Regions from separate parts of the Neomicrococcus lactis genome, predicted to be linked through region 3. Evidence: riboswitches for the same ligand, from Rfam matches in the RefSeq annotation. Region 3 holds a riboswitch; each other region holds the start of a gene.
The links. Region 3 has a riboswitch for S-adenosylmethionine ahead of BKA12_RS08480 (ABC transporter ATP-binding protein). Riboswitches for the same ligand answer to the same signal wherever they lie in the genome.

Region 1: linked by a shared signal. The riboswitch ahead of BKA12_RS07110 (acyl-CoA dehydrogenase family protein) and the one ahead of BKA12_RS08480 (ABC transporter ATP-binding protein) in region 3 are both predicted to bind S-adenosylmethionine.
Region 2: linked by a shared signal. The riboswitch ahead of BKA12_RS06215 (bifunctional o-acetylhomoserine/o-acetylserine sulfhydrylase) and the one ahead of BKA12_RS08480 (ABC transporter ATP-binding protein) in region 3 are both predicted to bind S-adenosylmethionine.

Annotation. Positions count from the first base shown of each region.
Region 1 covers NZ_JACHBL010000001.1:1,563,850-1,568,944, reverse strand. Annotated here, with positions in the region: gene BKA12_RS07120 (exodeoxyribonuclease III) at 1-616, shown strand, start outside; gene trpS (tryptophan--tRNA ligase) at 634-1,692, shown strand; gene BKA12_RS07110 (acyl-CoA dehydrogenase family protein) at 1,820-3,049, opposite strand; SAM riboswitch class I at 3,139-3,229, opposite strand; gene BKA12_RS07105 (succinate dehydrogenase iron-sulfur subunit) at 3,411-4,184, opposite strand; gene sdhA (succinate dehydrogenase flavoprotein subunit) at 4,184-5,095, opposite strand, start outside.
Region 2 covers NZ_JACHBL010000001.1:1,357,039-1,362,133, reverse strand. Annotated here, with positions in the region: gene BKA12_RS06225 (hypothetical protein) at 324-1,304, shown strand; gene BKA12_RS06220 (VOC family protein) at 1,664-2,305, opposite strand; SAM riboswitch class IV at 2,617-2,731, shown strand; gene BKA12_RS06215 (bifunctional o-acetylhomoserine/o-acetylserine sulfhydrylase) at 2,768-4,138, shown strand; gene metX (homoserine O-acetyltransferase MetX) at 4,135-5,095, shown strand, end outside.
Region 3 covers NZ_JACHBL010000001.1:1,873,456-1,878,550, reverse strand. Annotated here, with positions in the region: gene BKA12_RS08485 (aliphatic sulfonate ABC transporter substrate-binding protein) at 1-777, opposite strand, end outside; gene BKA12_RS08480 (ABC transporter ATP-binding protein) at 925-1,782, opposite strand; SAM riboswitch class I at 1,786-1,888, opposite strand; gene BKA12_RS08475 (acyl-CoA dehydrogenase family protein) at 2,075-3,328, shown strand; SAM riboswitch class I at 3,407-3,498, shown strand; gene BKA12_RS08470 (LLM class flavin-dependent oxidoreductase) at 3,550-4,953, shown strand.

The DNA.
Region 1 (5,095 bases), 310 kb from region 3:
TAAGGGCCGCGCGGGCGTGGCTCTGGCCTCTCGCGTAGCGCCCAAGGCGACGCGAGAGCACATCGGCGATGACTACTTCACGACCTCCGGCCGCTGGGTGGAAGCGGACTTCGGCCTGCCGAACGGCGAGACCATTTCCGTCGTCAGCGCCTACGTGCACTCCGGTGAAGTAGATACCCCCAAGCAAGTGGACAAGTACCGGTTCCTCGATGTCATGGTGGACCGTTTGCCTGCGCTCGCGAAGGGTGCGGATCACGCGCTCATCATGGGCGACCTCAACGTGGGACACACGCCGCGCGATATCAAGAACTGGAAGGCCAACCAGAAGAAGGCTGGATTCCTGCCTGAAGAGCGCGCGTACTTTGACCGTTTCTTCGGCGACGAAATCGGGTACACGGATGTGCACCGAATGCTCGCCGGCGACGTCGACGGCCCATACACCTGGTGGTCCCAGCGCGGCAAGGCATTCGATACGGATACTGGCTGGCGCATCGACTACCACATGGCCACTCCCACATGGGCGGCAAAGGCAACGAACGCTGTAGTAGACCGCGCGCCTAGTTGGGACACCCGATGGTCCGATCACGCTCCGCTCGTGATCGATTACCAACTCTAAAAAGGATTTTGAACCTCATGGCAGATGTAACGCCAAAGAACATCACCCTGCCCGGCGTCAGCGCCTCTGACCGCATGCGCGTGCTTTCTGGCATGCAGCCCTCGGCCGAGTCTTTGCACTTGGGCAACTACTTGGGCGCCCTCGTGAACTGGGTACGAGAGCAGGACGAATACGACGCGTTCTTCTTCATCCCAGATATGCACGCCATCACGGTGCCGCAGGATCCGGCGGAGCTGCGCGAACGCACCCGCAAGACAGCGGCCCAGTACATCGCGGGCGGCATTGATCCTGAGAAGTCCACGCTGTTTGTGCAATCCCATGTTCCTGAACACGCGCAGCTCGCGTGGGTCATGATGTGCCTGACCGGTTTTGGTGAAGCCAGCCGCATGACGCAGTTCAAGGACAAGTCTGCCAAGCAGGGTGCCGACAATGCGGGCGTTGGCCTCTTCACGTACCCGATGCTCATGGCCGCCGACATCTTGCTGTACCAGCCCAAGGGTGTTCCCGTGGGCGACGATCAGCGTCAGCACGTGGAGCTTGCTCGAGACTTGGCGCAGCGCTTCAACTCGCGCTTCGGCGAGACCTTTGTGGTTCCGGAAGCGTTCATCCAGAAGGGTGGCGCGCGCATCTATGACCTGCAGGACCCAACCTCGAAGATGTCCAAGTCCGCGGCCTCGCCGAACGGCTTGATCAATATCCTCGATGACCCGAAGGTGATCGCGAAGCGCATCAAGTCCGCCGTGACAGACGATGACACCGTGGTGGCGCACGACCGCGCCAAAAAGCCTGGCGTCACCAACTTGTTGGAGATCCTCTCCGCCGTCACGAACACGCCTGTGGATACCTTGGTGGCGTCCTACGAAGGCAAGATGTACGGACACCTCAAGGTGGATGTTGCCGAATCCGTGGTGGCTGCCGTGACTCCGATCCGTGAGCGTACTGAGCAGCTCTTGGCCGATCCTGCTGAGTTGGATCGCTTGCTGGCGCGCGGCGCTGAAAAGGCTCGCGAGGTATCCCAGCCGGTTCTTGAAGCTGTCTACGAGCGCGTGGGCTTCTTGCCGCCTTTCAAGGGCTAATTTTGGATCTAGCCTGAGCTTGTTCTCGTGTGAACTGGTCTAAAGCCGAAGGCGCCGACTCGCTTGACCACTTAGTGTGGTTGCGAGCCGGCGCCTTCAGTGATTTCAGCCTGTGGTGGCTACTGGCTTAGGTGTAGAGCGAGAGCGCTGGGACGTCGCGATTGAGGTAGTACGCGCCAACTTCGATCTTCTTGTAGTCCACGGGGTCGTGGAGCGTGTGGGTGCGGACGTTGCGCCAGAACAAGTCCAGGCCAACGCTGCTCTTGGTAGAGCTCGCGCCCGTCACTTCGTAGATGCGGTGAGATACCTCGAGGCCGATCTCCGTCGAGACCACCTTGAGCTCGGCGATTTCGTTCGCGTAAGCCCAACGCTCTTCGGAGGTGAGGGCACCTTGGCGAGCTGCGACGTCGTCGAATTTGCGGTTAATCTTTTCCGCAAGAGCGGCAACGGCGGCAGTGCGCGCCTTCAATTCGCCGATAGCGCGCTGGAAGATCTTGTCCTCAGCGTAGGTGTCCACGCCGGAGAGGAACCATGAATTCTTGCGCTCCACGAGGATCTGACGGCCGCGTTCAAGGGCACCTTCCGCGGATCCGAGGTAGAAGTTGGAGAACGCCAACTGGATGCCCGGGGTCAAGAGAGTGGAGATCGGCTCTTCCGTCACTTCACCCAGAACGTCCACGGGATTCACGCGCACGTTGGTGTTCTTGACGCTGCCGGAACCGGTGAGGCGCTGACCCAGGTTGTCCCAGTCATCGAGGAGCTCGACGCCTTCGCGAGTGGTCTCCAAGACGAATGCGATGATCTTGCCTTCGTTGATGCCATCGACGACGAGAGCATTGAAGACAATGACATCTCCAACACCGGAACCCGTGGAGAAGTGCTTGAGGCCATTGAGCCGGTAACCGTCGCCATCAGCCGTGAGGGTGAGCGTGGGGTCTACAGGGTTGACCGAATCGCCCCAGAGCCAATTTCCGTTGACCGTGGCCTGCCACCATGCGGGCTGGCTTGGCGGCAAAGCATAGAACGCGATTCCACTCTGATTGATGTAGTGGTAGGCGAGAAGCTGGCCGATGGAGCCGTCCACGCTGGAAATGATGCGAATAGCCTGGAAGGCGGTTTCCCAGTGGCCGCCACCTCCGCCGAACTCGGTGGGCGCGAGCAGGTTGAGGAGACCAGAATCCTTCAAGAGCTGGACTTCGCGGCGTGGCTGCTGGTTAGCGCGATCTCGCTCAATAGCGTCAACGCGGAGCTGATCAGCGACATTACGTGCGATAGCTTCCCAGTAGGACAGCTCGTCTGGGGTGGCGTTGCCCGTGTAGGGAACGCGGGGCGAAGTCTGAAGAGTTTCGACTGACATGATTTTCTCCTTCGTTGTTGAGTAACAGAAGGAACCCCGAGAACGGCGGGTAGAGACAGCCGAAGCATGAAACATAGCCAGCGCTCGAGTTTCCATCGATTCTGGCGTTAGCACTATGACCGGGCAGTCAATTTGCTGCGGCGTCAACGAGCCAGATCTCTCAGCCGCTCTGGATGGTGTTCCATTATGAAATCAGTCATGTGATCTGGATTGCTACTTTTGTGACGCCGACGACGTAATAGGAGATGTTTCGTCGCAATGCTTGCGTGGGGGAGCGGCGGCTGTGTAGGGAACCCTTAAACGCAAAGCGCGCCACTCCCGAAGGCATGGCGCGCCCTGATGATGCGATGTGATTTTGAGGCTAGAACTGGCGAGCCAGGATAGCCTGTTTGACTTCCGAGATGGCCTTTGTGACCTGGATGCCACGTGGGCAAGCCTCGGAGCAGTTAAAGGTGGTGCGGCAACGCCACACGCCTTCCTTGTCGTTGAGGATTTCGAGACGCATGTCGCCGGCTTCGTCGCGGGAGTCGAAGATGAAGCGGTGGGCGTTCACGATCGCTGCCGGGCCGAAGTACTGACCATCGGTCCAGAACACTGGGCACGAAGACGTGCACGCAGCGCAGAGGATGCACTTGGTGGTGTCATCGAAGCGCTCGCGATCCTCAGGGGACTGGTAGCGCTCCTTGGAAGGCTCGTGTCCCTTGGTGATCAAGAACGGCATGATCTCGCGGTAGGACTGGAAGAAAGGTTCCATATCCACGATGAGGTCCTTCTCCACCGGAAGGCCCTTGATGGGCTCAACGGTGATGGGCTTGGAGGTGTCCAAGTCCTTGAGGAGGGTCTTGCACGCAAGGCGGTTGCGGCCGTTGATGCGCATGGCGTCAGAGCCACACACACCGTGAGCGCAAGAGCGGCGGAAGGACAACGAGCCGTCGATCTCCCACTTCACCTTGTGAAGAGCATCAAGCACGCGGTCCGTGCCGTACATCGTGAGCGTGTATTCGTCCCACTTTGCTTCTTCGGAGAACTCTGGATCGTAGCGACGCACCTTCAAGGTGATGTCGAACGATGGGATCTCTCCGCTGCCGCCGTCAGTCTTGAGGTCAATCTTGGATGCTGGTTCTACGGTGCTCATTAGTACTTACGCTCCATCGGCTCGTAACGGGTGAAGACCACAGGCTTCGTTTCAACGCGCATACCCTTGACGCCTTCGGTCTCTGCAGACTCGTCCTTGTACATCATGGTGTGCTTCATGAAGCGCTCGTCGTTGCGGTCCGGGAAGTCTTCACGGTAGTGACCACCGCGGGACTCTTCACGGTGCAATGCAGACACCGTCATGACTTCAGCCAAGTCGAGCAAGAAGCCCAGCTCAACGGCCTCGAGGAGGTCCAGATTGAAGCGCTTGCCCTTGTCCTGAATCGAGATGTTCTTGTAGCGCTGGCGCAAAGACTCGATGTCAGCCAAGGCCTGAGCAATGGACTCGCCGGTGCGGAACACCTGCATGTTGAGGTCCATGCTGTCCTGAAGTTCCTTACGGAGAACAGCGATCTTCTCGGTGCCGTTGCCCGTGCGGATGGACTCAAGAAGAGCGACGGTGTCGTTCTCAGAGTTCTCAGGTAGCTCAACGAACTCGGCGTTGCGAGCGTACTCAGCGGCAGAGATGCCGGAGCGCTTGCCAAACACGTTGATGTCGAGGAGAGAGTTGGTGCCCAAACGGTTGGAACCGTGAACGGACACACAAGCAACCTCACCAGCGGCGTAGAGGCCAGGAATGACGGTGTCATTGTCCTGGAGAACTTCGCCCTTGATGTTGGTTGGGATACCGCCCATGACGTAGTGCGCCGTTGGGAACACTGGAACTGGCTCGGTGTAAGGCTCAACGCCCAAGTACGTGCGAGCGAATTCGGTGATGTCCGGGAGCTTGGCATCGATGTGAGCAGGCTCAAGGTGGGTGAGGTCCAAGAGGACGTAGTCCTTGTTCGGGCCAGCACCGCGGCCTTCGCGAACCTCATTAGCCATAGAGCGGGCAACGATGTCACGAGGAGC
Region 2 (5,095 bases), 520 kb from region 3:
AACCTAGGCCACGTGAGGCCTCGCCGAACTTCAGCAACGGTCACTTTGACGTCGATTTAGGCCAAGCGAGTCCTTGCTGACACGCAGTCACAGGCCCTTTGACGTCAATTTCAGCCAAGTGCATCCACGATTCCCCGCCATTACGGCGACATTGACGTCAAAATGCACCAGGTTGCGGGGAGATTCATCTCAGTCACCCCTCATTGACGTCGATCGAGTCCTGCAAATTCGCCTTCATTTGGTACTTATCGACGTCAAAGTTTGGGGGAGCGTCCAACCGGCAGGTTTCGTCAGCTTTGGGGCCGTATCAGCAACCTGGATCTGTGGATAACTCAGGCTTGCCACAATTAGTCAGCAAAGATCGAGGTGTGAGCCAAAGACTTCAATTGCCAGCGCAGCTACAAGCTGGCCCGTTTTTCAGCACAGACTTGCCTGAAATTGGAATGTCCAGACGGCAACTGCGATCCAAATCCATCAAGCGCGCAAAGATGAATGGACTGTATTTTGCGGCGGAAACAAAGTTCGATGAGATGGATGTTCTGCGAGCGGTCTGTAGGAAGTACCCGCGGGCCTGGGTGAGTTATTACTCTGCAGCGCGAGTTCATGGGCTCTGGATCCCGAGGGAGTTGCCGCAAGACCAAATACACGTGTCTGTCGAGTATCCGCATTCACGTATCCGCCGTGCCGGTCTTGTGTCTCATGAGTCCCGAGTCAGTCGCAATCTCATTGACCTTGGGCCTCTGCGGATAACCAGCCCGGCCAGAACTGTGATGGACTTAGCTTGTTTCCTATCAACTGATGACCTGACAGCGCTCATTGACCAACTCATCCGCCTGCCGCGACTCGCTTTTGAAGGTATTGAGCGTCCACTCATGACGCTGGCTGAGTGGAACTCGGAACTTGACACTTTTCACGGAACTGGAAAGAAGAAGCTGGTTGTCGCTACGAAGCAGGCGCGCATCGGTTCGGACTCACGTGCCGAGTCATTGCTTCGATTGGAGATTATTCGCTCAGGGCTGCCGGAACCTGAGCTCCAGCTGACCTTTGGTCACATTGGGATACCTGGTTTCAGCGCGGACATGGGCTACAAGAAGCTCCGAATTGCCGTTCACTATGACGGCCGAGATCACCGCAACGCTGCACAACACCATGGTGATAACAGTCGGGACTACTACTTGGAAAAGGCGGGATGGCGAAACCTTCGGTGCAGCGCCGTGGATTTCAACGAGGGCTTCAAAACCTTCTGCCAACGACTGCGACTGGTTATTGAAGAACGTCGGACCGAATTGATGGTAGCGGCCTAAGGTCAAATGCAGCCATTGAGCGTGGCGCCCTAAATCCACCTGCACCCAATGAGCGTGGCACCCAAAATCCACCTGCACACATTGAAGGCACATCGCTCGCCTGCTTGATTCATTCGTCTAAGACGACACCTGGTTATCTATTCGTTAGTGCTCGAGCCCTACCCAAAAAGCTTTGACGTCATTTTGGTCCACGTGGAACTAAAAATTGACGTCGATTGGTGCCAGCAAACATTCATGGAGCTGGCAGCAATCGACGTCAAAGTGAAACGAAGAAGGCGGCATTGATCAGAGCGCGCGTTTCGTGAACCGTTTGTCCGGACCTCGGGAAGCGGAACACGAAAGCGGCCGAACGCTAGAAACTAGATTGTGACTTTGCCCTTGGGGGTCTCAAATTCGACGGACAAGATGCCTGGAGCGCCGGACGGTGCAACAAAGTCCATGGAGACGTCTTCAACAACGTCATCAGCTGGTGAATCGAGCCAATCGCGAACGCGAGCGGCCGAGCCTGCAATGGTGATGCGGTCAATGCTGCCAGTCGGCTCAAGTGCCTGGGAAGGGTGCAGATCCTCCATGTTGTCGTCCCAACGCAAGAGGTAAGGAACCTGCGGATCGGCGATGACATCGTTGATGCCAATCTGGCGCCACAAGAGTTCGCGGCCATCAGGGAAACGACGGTTTCCTGGAACGGATCCACGTCCAAGACGCTCCTCGAAGGGTGCCAGATCTTCGGCGTAAACAGCCCAGCTCATCCAGCCGCCGCCCATTTCGGAGCGGGCTCGAACGGCTTGACCGAAAGGTGCCTTGAGTGAGGAAGGATGATCCAGAACCTCAACGACTTCAAGGTATTGGCGGTTTTTGAGCGGGAAAATCACGTTGCGCGTACCAAAGCGTGGGTGAACACCGCCCTTGACGAATTCGAGACCCAAAGCCTCAGAAATCCGGTTCGCTGTTTTCTCTAGTCCGTCTGGTCCACATGCGTAGGAAACGTGATCAAGCCTCATTGCTCCATCTTGGCACTTTGGCAATTCAGGTTCGAATTAGGGTGTCCTAAGTTACATTCGATGCTCTATTTATGTAGGGGAGTCCTCAATCTTGTAGCCGTGGGTGTAGGAAGGCTGGCTGTCCGCAACTAGTGCCTAGCCCGGAATGCGCAGTAGTGCATCACTTCAGGAAGGCGCACCAGGTCGTCACCTCAGGAAGAAGCCCCATCAGAGATCAGGAAGCGCAGGGTCTCAACGTCGAAACGTTGACAAGTATGAAGCCAAGAAGATGCTGGCTTGAAAAGACCGACCACACCAGAGAAAATGAACTAGGTCATGAGTGCCAGCAGATAGCCCCGGCTTGCTGGCCGGCAACCCTCCAACCGCGGTGGGGTGCCCCGGGTGAAGACCAGGTCCTGTACGAAGTGTGCAGGGCAAGCGCGGTGTTGCCTTTATTTGGCGCACCCTCAAAATATTGAGGAGATGAACATGTCCCAGCAATGGAACTTCGAAACGCTTCAGATTCACGCAGGTCAGACGCCAGATCCCAGCACGGGTGCACGGGCACTTCCTATCTACTTGACCACGTCGTTCGAATTCCCAAGCGCCTCCACAGCTGCAGCACGTTTCGCTCTGCAGGACCTCGGACCGATCTACACGCGCATCGGCAACCCCACTCAGGACGTTGTTGAGCAACGCATTGCCGCACTTGAAGGCGGTGTCGGCGCACTTCTTCTGTCTTCCGGTCAGGCCGCAACGACTTACTCGATCTTGAACTTGGCCGAAGTTGGCGACCACATTGTTGCCAGCCCATCGCTCTACGGCGGAACCCAGAACCTATTCAAGCACTCCCTCAAGAAGCTCGGCATCGAGGTCAGCTTCGTTGAGAACCCAGATGACATTGAGTCCTGGAAGGCCGCGGTCAAGCCAAACACCAAAGCATTCTTCGCAGAATCCGTGTCCAACCCACGCCAGGACGTCCTGGACATTCGCAAGGTCGCGGACGTCGCCCATGAGGCGGGCGTCCCGCTGATCGTGGACAACACTCTGGCCACCCCATACTTGATCCGCCCGATTACGCACGGCGCAGACATCGTGGTGCACAGTGCCACCAAGTACCTCGGTGGCCATGGCACGGTCATCGGCGGCGTCATTGTCGACTCCGGTAACTTCGATTTCGCCAAGGATCCAGAGAAGTTCCCTGGCTTCAACACCCCGGATGAGTCATACAATGGTCTGACGTTCGCGAAGGACCTTGGCGTCAACGGCATCCTCGGCGCGAACCTTGCCTACATCCTGAAGGCCCGCGTCCAGTTGCTTCGCGACCTCGGCTCCTCGATCAGCCCATTCAACGCCTTCCTCATCGAGCAGGGTCTGGAAACGCTGAGCCTCCGCATGGAGCGCCACGTCGCCAACGCCCAGAGGGTTGCAGAATTCCTCGAAGGCCACGATCAGGTCGAGAGCGTCCAGTTCGTGGGCCTCAAGTCCAGCCCTTGGTACGAACTTGGCCAGCACTACGCGCCACACGGTTCCGGCGCCATCGTTGCCTTCAATATCAAGGGTGGCAAGGACGCAGGCCAGCTCTTCGTCGACTCTCTCGAGCTTCACTCGCACGTTGCCAACCTCGGTGACGTCCGCTCGCTCGTGGTTCACCCAGCATCCACCACGCACGCCCAGCTCACTGAAGCTGAGCAATTGAAAGCCGGCGTCACGCCAGGTCTGGTGCGTCTCGCGGTGGGCATCGAGAACATCACGGACATCATCAACGACCTCAAGCAGGGCTTCCAGAAGGTTCTTGCGGGACGCGATCAGGGCATCGACGCCGAGCCGGTCGCTGCAGGGGAGCGCGCGTGACCTTGACTGTCCGAGAGCTAGATTCGCAGCAGCGTCCCGTCCCTGACGGTCACGTGCAATTCGCTGACGTTGGCGAGTATACGTTCGAGACCGGCGGATACCTCCCGAGCGTCACGCTGGCCTTCGAAACTTGGGGCACGTTGAATCAAGACGCCTCAAACGCGGTGCTGCTACTACACGCCCTGACCGGAGACACGCACGTCGCGAAGGGTGAGTCCAACGAGCCTGGCTGGTGGGATCAGCTCGTTGGTCCTGGCGGAATCGTGGACACCAACAAGTACTTTGTGGTGGCCCCGAACATGATCGGCTCTTGCTACGGCTCCACCGGCCCGGCGTCGATCGCGCCGGATGGTCGCCCGTGGGGTAGCCGTTTCCCATTCACGACCATTCGCGATTCTGTGAACCTCGAACTGCGTCTCGCCGACGATCTTGGCATCAAAAAATTCCATGCCGTGGTCGGCGGTTCAATGGGCGGCGCTCGAGCACTTGAGTGGGCCGTCACGGCACCTGAGCGGGTAGCGCACTGCGTCGTCGTAGCGGCCTGCGCGCAATCCTCAGCCGAGCAAATTGCGTTCGCGCAAGCTCAGACCGCGGCGATTCGTTTGGACCCGAATTACCGTTCCGGAGATTATTACGACGCCGCCAGCTCACCTGCCGCAGGCCTCGGCATTGCCCGGAGAATTGCGCACGTGACGTACCGTTCGGAGCCTGAGCTGGAGACGCGGTTCAGCCGCGCGAACCAGGGTGAAGAGAATCCATTTGGCGGAGCGTCCATCTCGCACCAGCGCGGTCGTTATGCAGTGGAAAGCTACCTTGATCACCAAGCAGACAAGCTCGTAGACCGGTTCGACGCGAACTCTTACGTGGTGCTGACCGAGGCTCTCATGAGCCACGATGTTGGCCGTTCGCGTGGGGGAGTAGACGCTGCACTCGCAAGCGCGGCGGACGTGAAGTTCT
Region 3 (5,095 bases):
GTTCACTACTGCCTGCGCGATTTCCGGCTTCTCCTTCAAGAAGGACTCGGTGGCGTTCAAGAAGCCGTAGGTGTTGAAGTCCACGTTGCGGAAGATGAGCTTCGCGCCGGCCTGCTCGGCTCCGGCCATGATGGGATCGAGGCCGCTCCATGCGTCCACGGATCCGTTTTCGAGAGCGGCGCGGCCGTCAGCGTGCTGCAGGTTCTGCACCGTGACGTCCGATGCCTTGAGGCCGTTCGCCTCGAGAGCCTGGAGCAAGAAGAAGTATGGGTCCGTACCCTTCGTGGCGGCCACGTTCTTGCCCTTGAGATCAGCGACAGAAGCGATCGTGGAATCCTTCGCGACTACCAGCGCGGCCCATTCTGGCTGCGAGTACAAGAGGATGTTCTTGATGGGCGAGCCGTTCGAGCGGGCCAAGAGTGCGGCGGATCCGGCGGTGGATCCTACGTCGATGGCGCCGGCGCGCAAGGCTTCGTTGGCCTTGTTCGATCCCGCGGACTGCACCCAATTCACGGTGTAACCCTGATCCTTGAGCGTCGCCTCGAGCCAGCCCTTCTCCTTCAACACGAGGGAGAGCGGGTTGTATGTTGCGAAGTCGATGTTCAGGACTTTGCCGGCGGCATTAGCGGACGACGACGCAGCTTGCGAACCAGCGGACTGGCCACTTCCGCCTTCGCCTGCGCAAGCAGAAAGGAAGGTTGCGGCAGCGAGTGCGCTCAGTCCCAGGACGGAGCGGCGAGTGGTGACTGCGGAGAAGGATTTAGCGGTGAAAGACATGATGGTGCTCCTCAAGAAATGTGGTTGAAAGTAGTTATTGAAGACAAGGTTGTTGAAGCTGTGTGGTGGCGAGGCGGCGTCGTTATAGAACGACGTGCCGTTTTGATCGCCTGAACGTGTGACCGTTTGACCGTTTGAGAGCCGGGCTTAGTGACGGTGTGCGTCGACGCCGAGGCTCGAGAGCAGTTCGGCGCGCATTCGTGCCAGTTCTGCCGACGCGCGATCGCGTGGGCGTTCGCCGGGGACCGTCAGGATCCGTGAAATCGTGGCTCCTGGTTTGCCATCCTCCACTCCCAGAACCACAATCCGGTCGGCGAGCTGGAGGGCTTCGTCGACGTCGTGGGTAACCAGAAGAACCGTTGCCGGGTGAGCTTGGTGAACGGAGAGCAAGAGGTCTTGCATGTTCAAGCGGGTGAGTGCGTCGAGTGCGCCGAAAGGTTCGTCGAGCAAGAGCACGCCGGGACGGCGAGCAAGTGCACGAGCCAAGGAGGTGCGCTGTGCCATGCCGCCGGAAACTTCGCGAGGACGCAAGTGCGAGCTTTCGCCAAGTCCCACGAGCTGCAAGAGACGCTTCACGCGCTCAGCACCTTCAGCCTTCGGGGTTCCCGATGGCAAACCGAGTTCCACGTTCTTAGCCAGGTTTTGCCACGGCAAGAGTCGGGGTTCTTGGAAGGCCACTGCACAACGTGGGTCGATGCCTTTGACGGGTTCGCCGTCAATGAGAATTCGTCCCGAGCTGGGCTGATCCAGTCCGGACGCTGCGCGCAACAACGTGGACTTTCCGGAGCCGGAAGGACCCAGGATTGCCACGATCTCGTGAGGCTGGATGTTTAGGTCGATGTTCCGCAGGACCACCTTGGTATTCCCCGAGACGGCTGGGAAAGAGCGGCCCACGCCCTCAAAGCGCACTCCACTTGCCGACTCACCGCTTGGTGCGTTCTGGCTTGGTGCTGAAGCCTCGGCCACGACATCAGGTGTCGTGAAAGCGCGTACGTCTGTAGTCATTTCTCTCCATCGGTTCTGGCGTTAGCACCGTCCGCGAATCGAAAGGATTCGCTGGGGGTTGCTGCGGCGTCGTCGAGCCAGATCTCTCAGCCACTCATGATGGGTACCGAATAATTGAAAGCCTTGCTGGAAGCCTTCTCCAAATTATGACTCGAAAATTTCACAACATGTCACAATCGTTGCGTCTGATTCGATCGATAGTGAACCCTTGGATCACCCACCGAGCAATTTATTCATCAGGACGCCCTCTTCTGAGGTTCTTTGTGTCCCACTCTCGGAAAGCGACAATCCCTTGAGCACTTCAACTCTCAACGCGACGACCTTCGAAGCGGTCGCGCAAAAGTATCGCCCCATCTTCGAGCGCATCGCCGAAGGCGCGGTAGACCGCGAACTCAACGGCACTCTTCCTCATGAGCAGATTCAGTGGCTGAAGGACGCCGGCTTCACAGCCGCGCGCGTTCCACAAGAATTCGGCGGCGACGGCCTGAACTGGGAAGAGTTCACTGAACTTCTCATTGAACTGGCCGCGGCTGACAGCAACATCCCGCAGGCTCTTCGGTCTCACTGGGCGTTTGTCGAGGAAAATCTCTACCACCACGGCCTGACGCGCAACGGTAAGACGGGCGACCGCACTGAATGGTTCAAGCGCTTTGTTGCCGGCGAGATTGCTGGCAACGCGTGGACGGAACCAGGTCAGGGCGGCGTGGGCACGGTCCTCGACGAGCGTGACGGCCAGCTGGTCCTCAACGGCACCAAGTTCTACACCACCGGCACCATCTTCGCCGAGTGGATCGACGTGCTGGCCAAGCGCCCGGATGGCTCCGATGTATCCGCCTACGTCAGCACCAAGACTCAGGGCATCGAGACTCTCGATGACTGGGACGGCTTCGGACAAAAGGGCACCGGCAGCGGCACCACGATCTTCACGAACGCACCCGTTGACGCGGAAAACGTCTTCGACTTCGAGGTGCGCTTCCCGTACCAGACTGCGCTGTACCAGCACATTTTGTTGATCGCACTGTCCGGCGCGGCTCAGGGAGCGGCCAACGAAGTGGCGAAGCAGGTCCGCGAGCGCAAGCGAGTCTTCGGCCACGGCAATGCAGACACGGTGAGCCAGGATCCGCAGATCCTTCAGGTGGTCGGCGAAGTCAGCGCGAAGGCGTACGTCGCCGCAGCTGCCACCTTGCGCGTGGGCCGCGCTTTGGATCGCGCGTTCAACTCACGCCTCGAAGGCGATGCTGTCGAGAAGGCCGCCAACGTCTCTGTGGAACTCGAGTCCGGCTTGGCTCAGGTTGTCTTGAGCCCACTCGTTACGGAAGCCACCGGCCAGATCTTCAACACGCTCGGCGCATCCTCGACGAGCACCGCTAAGTCGCTGGACCGCTTCTGGCGCAACGCTCGCACCGTCGCCACCCACAACCCTTTCATCTACAAGGCGCGCATCGCCGGTGACTGGGCCGTCAACGGAATGGAACCGCCCACCGTTTGGACCATTGGTGAAGCGGGAATTGACGATAAGCGCCACGGCCAAGCGGCGGCGTCGTAATCAAAAATTTGCAGTGATCATTACAGAATGCGGCCCCCGTATTTCGCGGGGTCGCATTCTGGGTGTGCAATGGAGAAGTACCCATCCAGAGCGGCTGAGAGATCTGGCTCAACGACGCCGCAGCAACCACCTCATCAAGAGGAAGGTGCTACTGCCAGCAACGATGGAGAAGCTCGAACCGCGCCCTGCGTGGGTTCTTCTCGTCGGGAAGGAACCAAAAAATGACTGAAATCGCTCCCCGCCGACACGTACGGTTCAACGCTTTCGACATGAACTGCGTGGTCCACCAGTCCCCAGGATTGTGGCGCCACCCGCAGGATCAGGCCTGGCGTTACAAAGACATCACCTACTGGACCGAACTCGCGAAGCTCTTGGAAAAGGGCAAGTTTGATGGCCTGTTCATCGCTGACGTCCTCGGCACGTATGACGTTTTCAATGGCACCAATGAGGCGCCGTTGTCCTCCGGAGCGCAGGTTCCCGTCAACGATCCGTTCCTCCTGGTTTCCGCGATGGCAGCTGTCACGCAGAACCTCGGCTTCGGCGTCACCGCCGGCACCGCCTACGAGCACCCGTACCCGTTTGCTCGCCGCTTGGCCACGCTCGATCACCTGACCAACGGCCGTGTGGGTTGGAACGTGGTGACTGGTTACTTGCCGTCCGCCGCACGCAACATGGGTCAAGAAGACCAAATGGAGCACGACGAGCGCTACAACCACGCCGACGAATACCTCGAAGTGGTCTACAAGCTGCTCGAAGGTTCGTGGGAAGAGGATGCCGTCCAGCGCAACCGCGAGACCGGCGTCTACACGGATCCGTCCAAGGTGCACCCGATCAACCACGAGGGCAAGTACTTCAAGGTTCCCGGCATCGCCATCACGGAGCCATCTATCCAGCGCACCCCGGTCATCTTCCAGGCAGGCGCATCCTCGCGCGGCATGAAGTTCGCGGCCGAAAACGCTGAGGCGGTCTTCGTGACCTCGCCGACCAAGGAACTCCTGACGAACACCGTCAAGAAGATCCGCGACGCCGCCGAGGCCGCTGGCCGCGACCGCTACGACATCCGCATCTACGCGATGCAGACCATCATCACGGGTCCTGACACGGCTTCCGCGCAGGCGAAGTTTGAGGACTTCAAGCAGTACGTGGATCCGCAGGGCGCGTTGGCTCTCATCTCCGGCTGGATGGGCGTTGACCTCTCCCAGTACGACCTCGACGACAGCATCGGCGCGAACGTGAAGTCCAATGCCATCCAGTCCTCCGTGGAGACCTTCCAGAAGGCCTCCGGCGATGACGGAAACCCATGGACCGTGCGCCAGCTGGCCGAGTGGGTGGGCGTGGGCGGCTTCGGCCCGATTACCGTGGGCTCCGGCGCTGACGTCGCGAAGAAGCTCGTGGAATGGGTCGACGAGACGGACGTGGACGGCTTCAACCTCGCCTACGCCATCACGCCTGGCACCTTCGAGGATGTTGTGGAGTTCGTGGTTCCCGAATTGCAGAAGCTCGGCGCGTACCAAGAGGAATACTTGCCTGGCTCGCTGCGCAACAAGCTCTTCGGCAAGGGCGATCGTCTGCATGCGAACCACAAGGCGGATCAGTTCCGTTTGAAGGTTCCTGCTGACGCATAGTTCGTTAGTGGCTTCTTAGTTCCGGTCCTCCTTTTTGCGTGGGAGGGCCGGAATTTTTTTGAGGACGACGGCGGTGCTCGAGTGAGTGCCCGGCTTGCGGTATGTGCCCCCGACTTGCTCGTTCAAATTTGCTCGTTAAATG